Regions from separate parts of the Rhodoferax sp. BAB1 genome, predicted to be linked through region 3. Evidence: predicted binding sites of a transcription regulator. Region 3 holds the regulator's gene; each other region holds the start of a gene.

Evidence for each region. Region 3 encodes sigma-54, which starts transcription at its own class of promoters, with help from an activator protein. Its sites were predicted from a motif close to TGGCANGNAANCTGCTTT; they were not measured.
Region 1: HTY51_RS17000 (pilin) is a predicted target of sigma-54. The motif match lies at 2,090-2,107, and genes of this name have one in related genera.
Region 2: HTY51_RS05070 (circularly permuted type 2 ATP-grasp protein) is a predicted target of sigma-54. The motif match lies at 1,444-1,461, and genes of this name have one in related genera.
Region 4: HTY51_RS10750 (nitrate/nitrite transporter) is a predicted target of sigma-54. The motif match lies at 2,840-2,857, and genes of this name have one in related genera.

The regions. Positions count from the first base shown of each region.
Region 1 is NZ_CP054424.1:3,502,771-3,507,376, reverse strand. It holds gene HTY51_RS17005 (PglL family O-oligosaccharyltransferase) at 1-1,476, opposite strand, end outside; gene HTY51_RS17000 (pilin) at 1,546-2,037, opposite strand; gene HTY51_RS16995 (GspE/PulE family protein) at 2,226-4,606, opposite strand, start outside.
Region 2 is NZ_CP054424.1:1,028,662-1,033,267, reverse strand. It holds gene HTY51_RS05070 (circularly permuted type 2 ATP-grasp protein) at 1-1,421, opposite strand, end outside; gene HTY51_RS05065 (DUF2126 domain-containing protein) at 1,534-4,606, shown strand, end outside.
Region 3 is NZ_CP054424.1:3,691,571-3,696,176, forward strand. It holds gene gshB (glutathione synthase) at 1-317, opposite strand, end outside; gene lptA (lipopolysaccharide transport periplasmic protein LptA) at 524-1,120, shown strand; gene lptB (LPS export ABC transporter ATP-binding protein) at 1,135-1,947, shown strand; gene rpoN (RNA polymerase factor sigma-54) at 1,979-3,553, shown strand; gene HTY51_RS17870 (class I SAM-dependent RNA methyltransferase) at 3,550-4,606, shown strand, end outside.
Region 4 is NZ_CP054424.1:2,230,595-2,235,200, reverse strand. It holds gene HTY51_RS10765 (hypothetical protein) at 1-379, shown strand, start outside; gene HTY51_RS10760 (hypothetical protein) at 391-759, shown strand; gene HTY51_RS10755 (hypothetical protein) at 1,131-1,424, opposite strand; gene HTY51_RS10750 (nitrate/nitrite transporter) at 1,476-2,690, opposite strand; gene HTY51_RS10745 (ABC transporter ATP-binding protein) at 2,998-3,834, opposite strand; gene ntrB (nitrate ABC transporter permease) at 3,845-4,606, opposite strand, start outside.

The DNA of each region.
Region 1 (4,606 bases), 190 kb from region 3:
GTTGGATGCCTTTGCCAGCAGCTCTATCTCGGCCTCAGCCATGTTTGGCGTGGCCTTCAGCCGCAGCGCTCTCAACATCGTGCGAAGCTGATCTAATAATTTCAACTCTGGTACTTTGTAATCTGCCGGTGTTTCACCAAGCTTGCGATTTTCAAATCGTGCCACCCTGAAATCTTCTTCGGCTGCAACGTAGTCCAGGACCACTCCTGAGGCCAGCAGGGCATACGACGCCACGAATGCACCTGTCACAACCGCCGGTATGAAAACTCGACCCACCTTTGCCCCTTCCGTCCAGCGGTCCATCATGCCCAGGAGAACCCCTGCTGGAAACAAGAAATAGGCATAGGCCAACGGGAATTCCAACAAGGCATGGCATCCGATGGGCAATAAGCAAAATAGCGCCATGACCACTTTCGGCTCGTGGAGTCCTTTGCGGCGTTGCCAGACGATCAACGAGATCCAAGCGATCAAGAGCAATGTCAGCGGCAACCCTAACCAGATGGCCAGATCGAGCAAGTGGTTGTGTGTATAGGTAGCCTGCTCCTGGCCTGGGACTGTTAACGCCCCGACCTCCTGTGCACGTACCGTCTGTAGCCAGCCATAGCCCAGCCATGGAGATTCACTCAAGGCTGCCGCAAACTGCTGCCAAAGCAGTGGCCGCGTTCCAACCTGCAGAGCCTGCCCACCGATTGCTGCTTTGGCTGTGCCTTGCGCACCCCATTGAAACAGCAGGCTGAGAAACACAAATGCCAAACCCCACATGAACACCTGCCGGAAAGAAACCTGTCTCCAAGCCTTGGCTCCCCACCAAGCCGTGATCACCAGCATGACGACCACCAATAAGCCGGTGCGAGACTGCGTCAGAACGGCGGCCAGACTTTGCAGCCCGATCAACAGAAGGGCCAGTTCACCACTGACACGACGTCTTTCATAGAGTACCGCGGTTGCAATCACCCCAGTGAGCAGCAGCGTAGAGAGCTGATTGGGCTGCGCCAGATTGGCAATGGCGCGCGTGCTGTGTGCTGCCGACATCACCCAGGGCGCCCAGTCTCCCTCCAACTCGAACCACTGGACGAAGCACATCAAAGCGGAAACCGTCGCACCCGTTGCGAATGCCAGGACCAGGGTGTCGAAGGCCGTGAAATGGGTTTTCTCGCCTCCTTCCGCCCAGACATGGCCGAGCAGCCAGGCGAGTCCGAAACCGCCGACATAGAGCCACACCAGCCATAGGTCACCGGCGAATACCAGTTGGCCAAAGACATACTGTGCCAATGCTATCCCCATCAGTGCGAGGCTGGGAAAGAGACCTGCCGGCACCTGCCACCGCTGCAGTTTGCGGCGCCACACCATGATCAGTGCAGCCAGTATCAGTCCCAAAAAGACCGGAGCTTCGTTATGAAACGCCTGCCACGGCGGAAAGTGATCGGGAACCAGCCACCCCAAGCATAAAAGCGAGGCGAATATCAACACGGGCATGCTCAGATGTCTCCAAAACTAAAAAGGGCTCCGAAGAGCCCTTTGATTCATACCGTCACCTTAAGCAGTTCAAGGTAGGAACGTGCCCGTCGTGGTGATGGCCGTCGAGCGGCAGGAGCCGGGCAGATACTTGGCCGGCATGGTGCCGTTAGGACCGCACTCCCAAGCGCTCACTTGCGCCGAAGCATTCAGCGTCGGAGACAGCACAACGTAAGAGCCGGTAGCGGGGATGGACGGCGCCAGGCCGATCACGGTCACACGGATGTCGCCGCGGGCATTGGTTTGCACTGCGCCCACATACTTGGTCGGGCCGGTGCTGGCACCCGCCGCGAATTCACAGCCCCAGTTACCACCGGTCGGCAGCGAGGCTGCGGAATTCGATTGATAGACCTCGGTCACGCTGGTACGGCACTGCGACGCAGCCAGAACAACTTCCGAAACTTTGGCACGGATGGTGTAGTCCTGATAAGCCGGCAGGGCGACGGCGGCCAGAATACCGATGATCGCGACCACGATCATCAGTTCGATCAGGGTGAAACCCTTTTGCATTGCACGCTTCATATAAAGCTCCTTGGTTAAAGAAATGGATACAGCAGGGCTGTATGGTTCTTGTTTTGCAGTTTCCGTGCCAGCCTGAAACCGTGAACTAAGTTGTTGCTTTGGGGCGAATTCCCTGAGTTACGGCCAATTTCAGGTTCATTTCTGTCCACCCTCGGCTCCAGAATGACATTTTTGTCCGGCCAGCTTTGTCACTTGATGCAAACCTGGCGTACCTGTTTCAGATCGGTCACCCCCAGCATGATCTTTTCCATGCCGTCCATTTTCAGGGTCCTCATGCCGCTTTCCACGGCGGCGGCGAAGATTTCGGCCACGCGGGCGCGCTCCTGCACCAGCTTCTTGATGTGGTCATCGGCGATCAGCAGTTCGTGCAGGCCCAAGCGGCCCTTGTAGCCGGTCTTGTTGCACTTGTCGCAGCCGACCGGCTTGTAGAAGCGCAGCTTGCCGTCTTCGCCGTAGTTGACCACCCATTCCTCATAGAGTTTCTGGGCTTCGCCGCTGAAATCGGCCTTCCAGGCCTTGGTGTTACGCAATTCCTGGGCGTACTCGGAGATGAAGCTGTTGACCTCCGATGTGCCGGGGGTGTAGGGCTCCTTGCAGTCACAAAGCTTCTTGGCCAGACGCTGGGCCAGGATGCCCAGCAGCGCATCGGCAAAGTTGAACGGGTCCATGCCCATGTCCAGCAGACGCGTGATGGACTCGGGCGCGGAGTTGGTGTGCAGGGTGGAAAACACCAGGTGACCCGTCAGCGAGGCTTCCACGCCCATGGACACGGTTTCCTTGTCGCGCGACTCGCCGACCATGATGATGTCCGGGTCGGCACGCAGGAAGGCGCGCATGATCAAGGCGAAGTCGATGCCGGCTTTCTTGTTGATCTGCACCTGGCGCAGGCCCTTTTGCGTGATTTCCACCGGGTCCTCTGCCGTCCAGATCTTGGTATCGGGCGTGTTGAGGAATTTCAGGATGGAATGCAGGGTGGTGGTCTTGCCGGAGCCGGTCGGGCCGCAGACATAAAACAGGCCGTAGGGCTTGCTGACGGTGGATTCCAGCCGTTCACGATTGTGCGAAGTCAGGCCCAGTTTTTCCAGCGGGATCGGTTCGCCCGCGGCCAGGATACGCATCACCACGTCTTCGACACCCCCAGCCGACGGGATGGTCGCCACCCGTAGCTCGATGTCTAGCGGGCCATATTTCTTGAACTTGATCTTGCCGTCCTGCGGCTTGCGGCGCTCTGAAATATCGAGGTCGCACATGATCTTCAGGCGCGTGACCATGGCCTGGCGGAAATGCGCCGGCACTTCAATGTAGGGCATCAGGGTGCCGTCGATGCGGAAGCGGATACCGGTCTTGAGCTTGCCCGGCATGGGCTCGATGTGGATGTCCGAGGCCTTCTGCTGGTACGCCTCGATGATGATCTTGTTGACAAACTTGACCAGTTCATTGTCGGCCGCGGCCGACTCCAGCGAATCGTCGTTGCTTCCCTCGTCATCGAGCGGGCCGCCCATGTCGGCCAGCAGCTGGTCGATCGAGGTGCCATCGGCTATGGCACCAAAGAGCTGGGCCAACGTCTGCTCGAATTCGGTCTGCGTGGTGACGCGGTAGGAAAACTTGTTGATGCGCGAGAACACTTGCGGCACCACCCGCGCACCGCGCGTGGCCTCAGGGTCCAGGCACATGATGACCAGGCCTTCAGGTGACTCTTCCAGCGGAATCCAGCCCTGGCCTTCGGCAAATTCACGCTTGAGTGAGCCATGCAGCATTTCGGAGCGGATACGCCCGGCATTGAAGGGTTCGTAAGGCACGCCGAAAAACCTGGCCAGCGACGGGCCGACCTGGGCCGGCGTGATCTGGTGCCGGCTCAGCAGCAGATGCTCGACCGGCTGGCCCTCGTTACGCGCCTCCTGTACGCAGTCTTGCAGCTGCGTGCCCGTCAAGAAGCCATCGGCCACGAGGCCGTCGTATTTGGTCGCCCGGATACGCTGCGGCTCATCCGCCTTCTGCAGGCGCTGACGGATGGCCGTGGCCAGTGTCTTGGAAAGCTGGATGACGCCCTTGATATCCAGTTCGCTGAACGACTGGTCGGCCTTGTTGTTGATAACCTGGAGCACCCCGTACAGGTTGCCGCCCTCGAGGATGGGCGACACCAGCATCTGCTTGGTGCGGTAGCCTGAGCGCTTGTCGACTTCCTTGAGGAAAGTCAGTGACGGATGGATCTGCTTGAGCGCCTCCTCGTCGTAGACATCGGCCAGATTCAGCAGCTTGCGGCTGAAAGCCACATACCCTGCAATGCTCTGCGGGCTGATGGGCAGCTTCAACTCGCGGCTGCTGGTCAGGCCGGTTTTGATCTTGGAAACGATCGATGTTTCATCATCGCTGATCGCATACAGCGTGAGTCGATCCGCATTGAAGAGCTTGCAGATCTCGGGGCTGACCTCCAGCATGATCTGCTCCACGTTTTCGGTCTCGTGGATACGCAGGACCACCTGCTTGAGCTGACGCACAAACAGCGCCTCGAAGGATTTGTCCTGCTTGTCCGAAGGCTGCTGCGAATCCGGAAAGGGCGGATCAGACG
Region 2 (4,606 bases), 1.2 Mb from region 3:
GTGAGGCCGCCCGGCACCATCTGCACTTCCTTGCCCGAGAGCACGAAAGGCCGCAGGTCGATGTGGCGCGGGGCAATGCCCTGCTCCACAAAAGTGGGGCAGGTGGACAGGCTCAGCGTGGGCTGGGCGATGTAGTTGCTCGGATTGGCCAGCACGGCCTTGCCGAAGTCCTCGATCTCGGCCTTGGTCGAGGCCGGGCCGACCAGCATGCCGTAGCCCCCGGCGCCGTGCACCTCCTTGACCACCAGGTCCTTGAGGTTGGCCATCACGTACTTCAGGTCCTCCGCGTTGCGGCACATGTAGGTGGGCACGTTGTTGAGGATGGGCTTCTCGCCCAGATAGAACTCGATCATCTTCGGCACATAGGGGTAGATGGACTTGTCGTCCGCCACCCCCGTGCCCACGGCATTGCAGATGGCCACGTGGCCGGCGCGGTAGGCATCCATCAGGCCCGGACAGCCCAGGGTGGACGTGGGGCGGAAGACCCTGGGGTCGAGGAAGTCGTCGTCGACCCGGCGGTAGATCACGTCGACCCGGCGCGGGCCGCGCGTGGTACGCATGTAGACGAAGTTGTCCTTGACGAACAGGTCCTGCCCCTCGACCAGCTCCACGCCCATCTGCTGGGCCAGGAAGGCATGCTCGAAGTAGGCGCTGTTGTACATGCCGGGCGTGAGCACCACCACGGTGGGCTCGGCCGAGGTGCCCGGGCTGGAGGCGCGCAGGGTCTCCAGCAGCAGGTCGGGGTAGTGCGCCACCGGCGCCACGCGATGCGCGCTGAAGAGATCGGGAAAGAGCCGCATCATCATCTTGCGGTCTTCGAGCATATAGCTCACGCCGCTGGGCACACGCAGGTTGTCCTCCAGCACGTAGTACTCGCCTTCACCCTGCGCATTGGGCGCACGCACGATATCGACGCCGCTGATGTGCGAATAGACCTGGTTGGGCACGTCCACGCCCATCATCTCGGGGCGGAACTGCGCGTTGTTCAGAATCTGCTCGGCCGGGATGAGGCCGGCCTTGATGATCTCCTGCCCGTGGTAGACGTCGTGGATGAAGCGGTTGAGCGCGTTCACGCGCTGCACCAGGCCTTGTTCCATGCTGGCCCACTCGCGCGCAGGGATGATGCGCGGGATCAGGTCGAAAGGGATCAGCCGCTCGGTGCCGGCGCCGTCCTCGTCCTTGGCGCCGTAGACCGCGAAGGTGATGCCCACGCGGCGGAAGATCATCTCGGCCTCTTCGCGCCGGGCCTTCATGAGCTCGCTGCTCTGGCGCGCCAGCCACTGGGCGTAGGTGCGGTAGTGTTCCCGCGCCTCTGCTGCGGACGCCCCCCCCTGCGATTGCGAGGAACCCTGCCCGCCGCCCTGGCTCTGGCTTTGCCCGGCAGCTGCCGGTCTGGTGTACATCTCGTCGAATTTCAGCATGGCACCTTCTCCTGCAGGGGATACAGCAATTTCCGGGCCTGGCGCGGTTCTTGCGGTCCTGGTAGCAGGGCCTGCGCTGCCGCGGCGGCCCGCACCCGACCGAGTCCTTGCCATGTCCATCCACGCCGCCCTGAACCACGTCACGCATTACAAGTACGACCGCCTGGTGAACCTGGGGCCCCAGGTCATCCGCCTGCGCCCGGCCCCGCATTGCCGCAGCAAGATCATTTCGTACTCCCTGAAGATCGAGCCTGCCACCCATTTCATCAACTGGCAACAGGACCCCTTTGCCAATTACCAGGCCCGCCTGGTTTTCCCTGACACCACCCGCGAATTCAAGGTCACGGTCGACCTGGTGGTGGAGATGGCGGTCTACAACCCCTTCGACTTCTTCCTGGAACCCGAGGCCGAAGAGTTCCCCTTCAGCTACAGCGCGCTTACCCGCGAGGAACTGGCCCCCTATCTGGCCGTGCCGCCGCTCACGCCGCACATGAAGGTCTACATGGCCCGGATCGACCGCACGAAGATGCGCACGATCGACTTCCTGGTCAAGCTCAACCAGCAGTTGCAGAACGACATCAAGTACCTGATCCGCATGGAACCCGGCGTGCAGACGCCCGAGCAGACCCTGGGCCTGGGCAGCGGCTCCTGCCGCGACTCGGGCTGGCTCATGGTGCAACTGCTGCGCCATTGCGGGCTGGCGGCGCGTTTTGTCTCGGGTTACCTGATCCAGCTCAAGCCCGACGTGAAGTCGCTGGACGGCCCCAGCGGCACCGAGGTCGACTTCACCGACCTGCACGCCTGGTGCGAGGTCTACCTGCCGGGCGCGGGCTGGGTCGGCCTGGACCCGACCTCGGGCCTGATGGCCGGTGAAGGCCACATTCCCCTGGCCTGCACGCCCCAGCCTTCGGGCGCGGCCCCGGTCGAAGGCGGCGTGGACGAGAGCGAGGTGGAGTTCGCCCACCACATGCAGGTCACGCGCATCTACGAATCGCCGCGCGTCACGAAACCCTATACCGACGCGCAGTGGGCCCAGGTCATGCAACTGGGGGAGGCGGTGGAGGCCCGCCTGCAGGCCGGTGACGTGCGCCTGACCATGGGCGGCGAGCCGACCTATGTGGCCGCCAGCGACCGTGACGCACCAGAATGGAACACCGACGCCCTGGGCCCGACCAAACGGGCCTATGCCACCGAATTGGTGCACAAATTACGCACCGAATACGGGCGCGGCGGTTTCCTGCACTTCGGCCAGGGCAAGTGGTACCCGGGGGAGCAGTTGCCGCGCTGGGCCCTGTCGATCTACTGGCGCCAGGACGGCCAGGCGCTGTGGCACAAGCCCGAGCTGTTTGCCGACGAACGCGTGCCTGCCGCCTACACCAGCGAGGATGCGCGCCGTTTCACCCACACCCTGGCGAAGAAGCTGGGCATGACGGACCAGTACATCCAGCCGGGCTACGAGGACGTTTTCTACTACCTCTGGCGCGAACGCAAACTGCCGGTCAACGTGGACCCCTTCGACTCCAAGCTCGACGACGAGATGGAGCGCATCCGCCTGCGCCGTGTCTTCGGGCAGAAGCTCGACGCCGTGGTGGGTTATGTGCTACCGCTGCAGGCCAATGACACCACGCTCGCAGGCGCCAGCTGGTCCACCGGGCCCTGGTTCTTCCGCGATGACCGCATGTACCTGCTGCCCGGTGATTCCCCCATGGGTTACCGCCTGCCGCTGGAGTCCCTGCCCTGGGTCAAGCCCGGCGACTACCCCTACCTGATCGAGCAGGACCCCTACGCGCCGCGTTCGCCGCTGCCGCAGGCGGCACAGTTGCGCACGCAGTACGCGCCGCACCAGCGCAGCGGCGGCGCGACCAAGGACGGCACAGCAACCGGAGCCGCCGCGGGACAGACGGCAGGCGCTGCACCGACACAAGAACCGAAACGCTTCGAATCCGCGCACTGGATCACACGCACCGCCCTGTGCGTGGAGGCGCGCGACCCCATGCGCGCCAACGGCCCCAAGGCCGAAGGCGCGCACGGCGGCAAGTCCAGCCTGCTCTACGTCTTCATGCCGCCGCTGGCGCGCCTGGAAAACTACCTGAACCTGCTCGCCGCGGTGGAAGCCACCGCCGACGAACTGGGCATGAAGATCGTGCTCGAAGGCTATCCGCCGCCGCGTGATGCGCGCCTCAAGCTGCTGCAGGTCACGCCGGACCCGGGTGTGATCGAGGTCAACATCCACCCCGCGCACAACTGGGGCGAGCTGGTGCAGCACACCGAATTCCTCTACGACGCGGCCTTCGAATGCCGGCTCTCGGCCGAGAAGTTCATGACCGACGGCCGCCACACCGGCACCGGTGGCGGCAACCATATGGTGCTGGGCGGCGCCACACCGGCCGACAGCCCCTTCCTGCGCCGGCCCGAGCTGCTGGCCAGCCTGCTGCTCTACTGGCACAACCACCCTTCGCTGAGTTATCTCTTCAGCGGCATGTTCATCGGCCCGACCAGTCAGGCACCGCGCGTGGACGAAGCCCGCAACGACCAGCTTTATGAACTGGAGATCGCGCTGCGCGAGATCCAGAGCAACCGGGAAAAGTTTGGTGCCGATATGCCCCCCTGGCTGGTGGACCGCACTCTGCGCAACATCCTGGTCGACATCACGGGCAACACGCACCGCAGCGAGTTCTGCATCGACAAGCTCTACTCGCCCGACAGCGCCACCGGCCGCCTGGGCCTGCTGGAGCTGCGTGCCTTCGAGATGCCGCCGCACGCCCGCATGAGCGTGGTGCAACAGCTGCTGCTGCGCGCCCTGGTGGCGCGCTTCTGGGACACGCCCTACCAGGCGCCCGCCACCCGCTGGGGCACCGAACTGCACGACCGTTTCCTGCTGCCCACCTTCGTGCGCATGGACTTCGCCGACGTCATGACCGAGATGCGGCAGGCCGGTTTTGCCTTCGACGAGACCTGGTTCGCCCCGCACTTCGAGTTCCGCTTCCCCCTGGTGGGTGAGGTGCAGAGCATGGGCGTGGCGCTGACCCTGCGCAATGCGCTGGAGCCCTGGCACGTCATGGGCGAAGAAGGAACCTCCGGCGGCACGGCGCGTTACGTCGACTCCTCGCTGGAACGCATTGAGGTGCGCGTGAGCGGCCTGAACCCCAGCCGTTACACCGTCACCGTCAACGGCCAGGCCCTGC
Region 3 (4,606 bases):
AGCAGGTGGGTGGCATAGAAGTACTCGCTGTCGAAGGGCGGGTCCTTGCGCATGACGATGGCGTCGAAGTCGCGCAGCGCGACCAGGCGCTGGGCCGGCGCCAGCGGCGATTCGTGGAACCAGTGCTCCTCGTGGCCGGTCAGCCGGATGCGGCGCACATGCGCCTGCACACCGGTGGCGGCCTGCCAGCCCAGCTGCTGCGGCTCGCAGGCTGCCACGGTGTGGCCGCGGCGCTGTGCCTCGCGCATCATGGCAAAGGTGCTGTCCTTGTAGGTCTTGAACGATTCCAGCGGGTCGGCGATGAAAAGCAGGTCCATGGCGGGTGGTCGCAAGCTGAGGTGGGCGTTGGGGGCCCGCGCGGGTGGGGCGGGGTCCTGACGGGCTTCAGTCAAGGCTGGAGCCTGGGGCTGGAAGTCTCTCACGAAACCGGCAGGCTCAGGAAAAGAGGCCCAAGCAAGGCCTGGACCAGCGGCCCGGCGCGATTACAATGCCCCAGACCCCAAAGAGCAAGATTCGTGCCTTTATGAAATTTCCCATCCTCCGGCTCCTGCTGTGTGCCGCTTGTGCACTGAGCGCGGGCCTGGCCGGGGCCGAAAAGGCCGACAGCAAGAAGCCGATGAACATTGAGGCCGACGCCCTGCGCTATGACGACCTCAGGCAGACCAGCGTCTTCAGCGGCAATGTGGTGCTGACGCGGGGTTCCATCATCATCAAGGGCGCCCGTATCGAGGTGCGCCAGGATCCGCAGGGTTACCAGTTTGGCGTGGTGACGGCCGAGGCCGGCCAGCGCGCCACCTTCCGCCAGAAGCGCGACGGCGATGACGAATACATCGAAGGCGAGAGCGAGACCATCGAATACGACGGCCGTGCCGACGTCTTCAAGCTGATCAGGAACGCGGAGCTGCGTCGCCTGCGCGGCAGCCAGGTGGCCGACCTGGTGACCGGCAACATCATCCAGTACAACAGCCTGACGGATGTCTTCACCGTGGACGGCGGACAGCAAAAGGGCAGCGGGCGCGTACGCGCCACGCTGACGCCGCGCAGCGAGGCGCCGCAGCCGGCCGCATCGCGCCCGGGCGTGCCGCTGCGCAACGACGATTCCCTCGGAGGGCGCAAGTGAGCGACAGCCAGCAGATGGCCGGCACGATCCCGCCCGATACCCAGCCCGACACGGCCACCGCCCCCGACACCCTGCCCGGCGGCGACCCGAGCCGGCTCGAAGCCCGCCACCTGAAGAAGTTCTACGGCAGCCGCGAGGTCGTCAAGGACGTCTCGCTGACGGTGCGCAAGGGCGAGGTGGTCGGACTGCTGGGCCCCAATGGCGCGGGCAAGACCACTTCGTTCTACATGATCGTGGGCCTGGTGCGTGCCAGCGCCGGCGAGATCCTGATCGACGACCAGCCGGTGGAGCACATGCCCATCCACCAGCGCGCCCGCATGGGCCTGAGCTACCTGCCGCAGGAGGCATCGATCTTCCGCAAGCTCAACGTCGAGGACAACGTGCGTGCCGTGCTGGAGCTGCAGCGCGACGCGGACGGCAAGCCCTTGCGCAAGGACGAGATCGAGCTGCGCCTCACGGCCCTGCTGCAGGACCTGCGCGTGGAGAAGTTGCGCCTGTCGCCCGCGCTGGCGCTCTCGGGCGGCGAGCGCCGTCGTGTGGAGATTGCCCGCGCCCTGGCCACGCAACCGCGTTTCATCCTGCTCGACGAACCTTTCGCCGGCATCGACCCGATCGCCGTGATCGAGATCCAGCGCATCATCAGCTTCCTGAAGGCGCGCGGCATCGGCGTGCTGATCACCGACCACAATGTGCGCGAGACGCTGGGCATCTGCGATCACGCCTACATCATCAGCGAAGGCCGCGTGCTGGCCCAGGGTACGCCGGGCGACATCGTCAACAACGCCGACGTGCGCCGGGTCTACCTGGGCGAGCACTTCAAGATGTGAGAGGGCTTGCCCTGCACATCGGACTGACAACATGAAACAGGGACTGTCGCTGCGGGTCTCCCAGCATCTGGCGCTCACGCCCCAGCTGCAGCAGTCCATCCGTCTCCTGCAGCTCTCCACGCTGGAGCTCAACCAGGAGGTCGAGCAACTGCTCGACGAGAACCCCTTCCTGGAGCGCGCCGACGACAGCGTTGAGCGTGAGGCCCATGGCCTGGAGCGTGCCGATACCCCGGTGGCGCAGGACGAGGGCGACTACGACTACAGCAGCAGCGCTTCGTCCAGCGAGGCGCCGGACGAAAGCGTCGCGGTGAGCAGCCTGGAGAGCGAGGGCAGCTGGGAGGGCGATGGCAGCGTGGACATGTCGCCCGACGACAGCGAGTGGGGCGGTGACGCGCCGGCGCGCAACGGCGCGCGCGAGGACGATGAGGCCGATGCCACCGAGCTGGCGCGCAGCCAGGAATCGCTGCAGGACTTCCTCAAGCGCCAGGCCCTGTCCCTGCGCCTGGGGGCCGAAGACCGTGCCGCCCTGCAGTTCCTGATCGAGTCCCTCAACGAGGACGGTTACCTGGAGGACACGCTCGAATCGCTGGCCCAGGGCCTGGCCGGCGAGGAAGGCGAGCATCTGGAGGCCCTGCTCGCCCACTTCGAGCTCGCGCTGCGTCTGCTGCAAAGCCTGGAGCCCACCGGCGTGGGTGCGCGCAACATGGCCGAGTGCCTGCGCCTGCAGTTGCTGGCCCTGCAGGCCGAGGCCATGCGCGGCGCGCAGAACCTGCCGGAACCGGCCGTGGTGGCCCAGGCCCTGCGCATGGTCGAGCAGCCGCCGGAACTGCTGGCGCGGCGCGATCTCCGCAAACTCGCCCAGCTCTGTGGCGGCAGCGAAGCCCTGACGCGTGAGGCCCTGGGCCTGGTGGCGCGGCTGGAGCCCAAGCCCGGGCGGCGTTTCGTCAATGTCGAGCGCAACGTCATCGTGCCCGACGTGCTGGTCGTGCGCAGCGGCAGCGGCGCGCAGACCCGCTTTCGCGTGCAGCTCAACCCGGACATCATGCCGCGGCTGCGCGTGCACGATATCTATGCCAATGCGCTCAAGGGCCACAAGGCCGGCGGCCGCAGCGCCGACAACCACGCCGCGCTGCAGCAGCGCCTGCAGGAGGCGCGCTGGTTCATCAAGAACATCCAGCAGCGCTTCGACACCATCCTGCGTGTCTCCAGCGCCATCGTCGAGCGACAGAAGAACTTCTTCATGCACGGCGAGCTGGCCATGCGCCCGCTGGTGCTGCGCGAGATCGCCGACGAGCTCGGCCTGCACGAGTCCACCATCAGCCGCGTGACCACGGCCAAGTACATGGCCACGCCCTTCGGCACCTACGAGCTCAAGTACTTCTTCGGCTCGGGCCTGGGCACCGAGTCCGGCGGCAATGCCTCCAGCACGGCGGTGCGCGCGCTGATCAAGCAGTTCGTCAGCGCCGAGAGTGTCAAGAAACCCCTGTCCGACAGCCAGCTCTCCGAGATGCTCAAGGAGCAGGGTATCGAGTGCGCGCGACGCACGGTCGCCAAATACCGCGAGGCGCTCAAGATCGCGCCCGCGAATTTACGGAAAGCCTTGTGAACCAGCTTCAATTGTTCCTGCCCTGCGCCGCCGGCGTCGAGGACTATCTGGCCCCCGAGATCCTGCGGATCACGGACCTGCCGCCGGGCTGCATCACCAAACAACGTGGCGGGGTGGCGGTGCGCACCTCGTTTGCGCAGGCCATGCTGCTCAATCTCTACAGCCGCCTGGCGCAGCGTGTGCTGGTGCTGGTGTCCTACACCGAGTACCGCAGCGAGCAGGACCTGTACCGCGCCGCCATGGCAGTGCCCTGGGAGCAGTGGTTCACACCGAAGGAAAGCATCAAGGTCGAGATCACGGCCCAGCACAGCCCGCTGACCTCGCTGAACTTCGCGGCGCTGAAGGTGAAGGATGCGGTCTGTGACCGTTTTCGCGAAACCTCGGGCGGCGTGCGCCCCGATGTGGACACCCAGTGGCCCGATGTGCGCATCTACGCCCACCTGACCACCGACAGCTGCTCACTCTACATCGACACCTCGGGCGAACCGCTGTTCAAGCGCGGCTGGCGCGAGGACAAGGGTGATGCGCCCCTGAAGGAAACCCTGGCCGCCGCCATGATCGCCGCCAGCGGCTGGGCCGAGGGCGACGCCGACGGTGACCTGACGCCGCTGTACGACCCCTGCTGCGGCAGCGGCACCATCGCCATCGAGGCGGCGCAGATTGCCTGCAACATCGCGGCCGGTTCCCTGCGTCGTTTTGCCTTCGAGAAATACCGCCCCTTCCGCGCCCCCGAATGGGCCGAGATGAAGAGCGAGGCCGCGCAGGCGGTGGTCAAGCCCGAGCCGGGCCAGGCCGCGCTGATCTACGGCAGCGACGTGTCGCACCGCATGGTGGACTTTGCCCAGCGCAATGCCCAGCGGGCCGGCGTGGCTGACGTGATCGAGTTCCGTGGCGGTGACGCCCTGCAGCGCATGCCGCCCTGCGCCACGCCGGGTGTGATGCTGGTCAACCCGCCCTATGGCGAACGCATCGAGGCCGGCGGCTTTGCGGGCGCCGCGCGCTTTGGCGCGCGTGAGCTGCCCGAGACGGAACAGGCCGGCGACGACAACGAAT
Region 4 (4,606 bases), 1.5 Mb from region 3:
ACAGGCTATAACCAGTTTTGAAGATTCATTCGCCAAGGAGTACAGAGATTTGGCCTCAAAGCTTCCAACCAAGGCATTGCTTGGCGAGCCGCTAGACAATGAAGAGTACTCAACTCACTTTGATGAGATGTATCACTATTTCGATCTGTGCAATGAGCAAGCATTTCTTCACAAAGCCGGTCGGATATCTGACGAAACGTGGAAATTTTGGCGAGATGGAATTCAAACAAATTTGAATCGCCCGGCCTTTGAGCGTGCATGGTCAGAGATTGCAGAAAAGGCAAATGATGATTTCTCTGAATTGAAAGCTTTGTTTCCGCCTAAGCCGTATGCAGCCCAAACAGTCGCCGCTGCGGCGGCCCCTTACGGCAAAAGCTAGGCATCAGGAATATGCGGCGCAGCTACAAAATCCTGCTCTTCTACTCGCTGCTCATGCTTGCAGCTTTCGATCTACACGCGCTGATCCAGCGGTTCTTCCTTGCGTCACCGGAGCCAATCGCATGGGAGAAGGCCATTGTTGCAGTACTCCTGCAAGTCATCGCGGTTGGAGTCGCAGCTCTGTATCTGCGGTGGATCAGTATTTCCGACATCTCGCTCCTCGAGCACAACCCCAGCCTTCTTTCACGAGGTCTGAAGACCACGCCGTTGCTTGCTTGTGTCTTGCTGGCTGCGCTTTCGGTGACCGTGCTCTACAACGCCGTCAACTGCGGGAGTCATTCGTTTCCAGCAAATCGTGGAATGACAAGTTGCCCCCTGTAGCACGCGTCTGACGGTGTGCTGGGAGGAGCTCAGATTACTCTTCCGCTTGTGTCAATCCGAAGTGACGCCTAACCCTTTGTGTATGGACGCCTCCACACGTACATGAAACTGACCGACTAGAGGCGACCAAGCGGTCGACTATCCGATATGGAATCTGCGTCGCTGAAACCCATAAAAAAAGCCGGCCCTCCCGAACGGGAGACCGGCTTCTTAACGCTGCCGCGTATCAGGCCGCGATGGCTGCCTGGTCCTGATTGGCGGCCTTGCGGGTGGCGGCCTTGAGTTGCAGGTTGGCGCTGTTCAGCGCTTCGGCTTTTTGCTCTCGCGTGTGGGCTCGCTTTCGACACGTACCAAACGACGAGAGCGTCGGCTTATCGCAGGCGCCCGACGTAACGCGCGTCGGTCTTGGGGGCTTCTGCCTTGGTCTTGGGGTCGGCCGCGAGCAGGGCGGGACGGGTCCCTTCGCTGGAGGCCGTCATGCCCAGCGCATCCATGAGTTCGAGCCCTGCCACCAGCAGATCAGGGTCGGCCGTGTCCATCAACGCGGACAAGGTCTCGCGGGCGAAGGTGCGGTTGGCCGCGAACTGCACCACATCGAAGCTCTTGCCGTGACGTGCCGCCAGGGTTCGTAATTTGGCGATCTTGAGCAATGTTGCCTGTTCCATCTTGCTGTCTCCTAGGGTAAAAATTCACCTTGAGTGCCGATAAGTCAGGGGTCATGCACTGCGTGCACGACCACCTTTCTCCGCCCATGTCCTCGTCCAGCGTAGTTGCATCACGCGTGTCATGCCCAGCACCAGCAGCGAGAGCAGGGCGAACAAGGCGAAGCCCCAGAAATAGGTGCCGGTGTATTGCTTGGACAGGCCCATGGCATTGGGCACCAGGCCGCCGCCGAGGGCGCCGATCTCGCCGATCATGGAGCCGGCCACGGCCGTGGTCAGCGGCCAGCGCAGCGGCACCAGCTGGAACAGCGCGCCGTTGCCCGCGCCTAAAGCGGCGAAGCACAGCATCATGAGCAGGGTGGTGAGCACCAGCGAGCCGCCGGCCAGCCCGCACAGCAGCAGGGTGATGGTGATGATGACCATCACGGCGGTGAGCGTGTTGATGCCACCCCAGTGGTCCGAGATCCAGCCGCCGAAGATGCGCAGCGCCGCGCCCATGAAGGCGGCCAGCATGGTGAGCTGGCCGGCCTGCACCTTGCTCACGCCGAACTGGTCGTAGTAGTAGCTGGGCAGGAAGGTGGTCAGGCCGATGAAACCACCGAAGGTGATGGCGTAGATGACGCTGAAGGCCCAGCCGTCTTTTTCGAACAGGCAGGCGATGTGGTCGCGAAAGCTGGCGTGCTTGTCCACGTCGTCGGGCTCGCGCGCGATGAAGACCATCACCAGCACGGGCAGCAGCAGGCCCAGCGCCGCCAGGCCGTAGACGGCTTTCCAGCCGTAGGCCTGGGCCAGCTGTGGCGCCAGCAGGGCCGAGACCGAGGTGCCTACATTGCCCGCACCCACCAGGCCCATGGCCAGGCCCTTGTAGCGCGCGGGGAAGGAACCCGAGCCCAGCGAGAGCGCCACACCGAAGCTGGCGCCGGCAATGCCCAGCAGCACACCCATGGCCAGCAGGTCGTTGAAGGACTCGACGAAGAAGTAGCCAAAGAGCAGGGCGATGGCGATGCCGCCCATTTCCACCAGGGTGGCGTTCTTGCGCCCGATGTACTGGGCCAGGATGCCCAGCGGGAAACGCATGAGCGCGCCGGCAAAGATGGGGATGGAGAGCATCAGCCCGATCTGCGCGGGGCTGAGCTGCAGCGATTCCTTGATGAAGGGCGCCATGGCGCCGTTGGTCACCCAGACGCCGCAGCAGTAGGTGAAATACACGAAGGAGGCCAGCAGCGTGGGGCTGTGGCCGGCCTGAAGGAAATTGCGAAAGCTGTTCATCGTGCTTGTCCGTGGGCCAACAAAAAAGGCGTCGACACGTGCATGGCAGCAGGGCTGCGCACGTGTGGACGCCTTCGTCTGGAACGATCCGGTGCGTCTTTGCACCGAATGCGGGATTTCAAGCCGGCTTTGGCCTGTTCATCTCAGTGCAAGCAATATCTGCGCCCGGACTTGGGGCGGTCATCTCGACAGCCGCTGTGCCCGGTTTCCAACCCAGGGACACCGCGGAACCGGCTTCGCCGGGCCGCTGGTGTCGCCCCCTTGAGGGTGGGGCCGCGCTCAGGCGCGGCACGGGGGTGTACTTAATTCAAGCCGCTTTTTCCACGTGCGCCTGGCGCGTGTAGAGGAAGTCGATCACGGCCTTGCGGTAGTTGATGTAACGCGGGTCTTCGGCCAGCTCCACACGCTTGCGCGGACGCGGCAGGTCCACGGCCAGCACTTCGCCGATGGTGGCGGCGGGTCCGTTGGTCATCATCACGATCTTGTCGCTCAGCAGCACGGCCTCGTCCACATCGTGCGTGACCATGACCACGGTGCTTTTCGTGCGCGCCACGATCTCCAGCAACTCGTCCTGCAGCTTGGCGCGGGTGAGCGCATCCAGGGCGCCGAAGGGTTCGTCCATCAGCAGCACCTGGGGTTCCATGGAGAGGGCGCGGGCGATGCCCACGCGCTGTTTCATGCCGCCCGAGATCTCGCCGGGGCGCTTTTGTGCCGCGGGTGTCAGGCCCACCAGGGCCAGGGCGGCTTCGGTGCGGGCCTTGAGCTGGGCCTTGTTCTCGGCGGCGGCGCCCGTGCTCTTGCTGCCGGCGCCGAAGACGCGTTCCACGGCGAGGTAGACGTTCTCGTAGCAGGTCAGCCAGGGCAGCAGCGAATGGTTCTGGAACACCACGGCGCGCTCGGGGCCGGGGCCCGAGATTTCGCGGTTGGCGCACAGCAGGGTGCCGTTGGTGGGGGTGGTCAGGCCGGCGATCAGGTTGAGCAGGGTGGACTTGCCACAGCCCGAGTGACCGATCAGCGCCACGAACTCGCCCTTGGCGACCGTGAGGTTGATGTCGCGCAGCGCAGGGAAGGAGCCCTTGGCGGTCTTGAAGGTCTGCTCGACGCCCTGGACTTCGATGTACTTGGTGCTCAGTGATTCGTTCATGGCGGACTCCTCAGTTCTTGACTTCTTCGAAGGTGAAGGCGGTGGCCAGCTTGATCAGCGCGAACTCCAGCACCAGGCCGACGATGCCGATCACGAAGATGGCGATGATGATGTTCTTGACGTTGAGGTTGTTCCACTCGTCCCAGACCCAGAACCCGATGCCCACGCCGCCGGTCAGCATCTCGGCCGCGACGATCACCAGCCAGGCCGTGCCCACCGCCAGGCGCACGCCGGTCAGCATGTAGGGCAGCACGGCGGGGAAGAGGATCTTGGTGACGATCTTCCATTCCGAGAGCTGCAGCACACGCGCCACGTTCATGTAGTCCTGCGGCACACGCTGCACGCCCACCGCGGTGTTGATGATCATGGGCCAGATCGAGCAGATGAAGATGGTCCAGATGGCCGCCGGGTTGGCGCCCTTGAAGACCAGCAGGCCGATGGGCAGCCAGGCCAGGGGCGAGACCGGGCGCAGCAGGCTGATCAGCGGGTTGAACATGCGGCTCAGGAAGGTGAAGCGCCCGATCATGAAACCGGCCGGGATGCCCACCGCGGCCGCCAGGCCGAAGCCCAGGGCGACACGCTCGAGGGACATCAGCACGTTCCAGCCCACGCCCTGGTCGTTCGGTCCCTTGCGGTAGAAGGGATCGCTGAACACGTCGAGCGCCTGCTTGAAGGTCTCGGCCGGGCTGGGGATGCTGCTGTTGCTGGTGATGGCCACCAGCGCCCAGATGCCCACCAGCAGGGCCAGGCCCAGCACCGGGGGGATCACGCG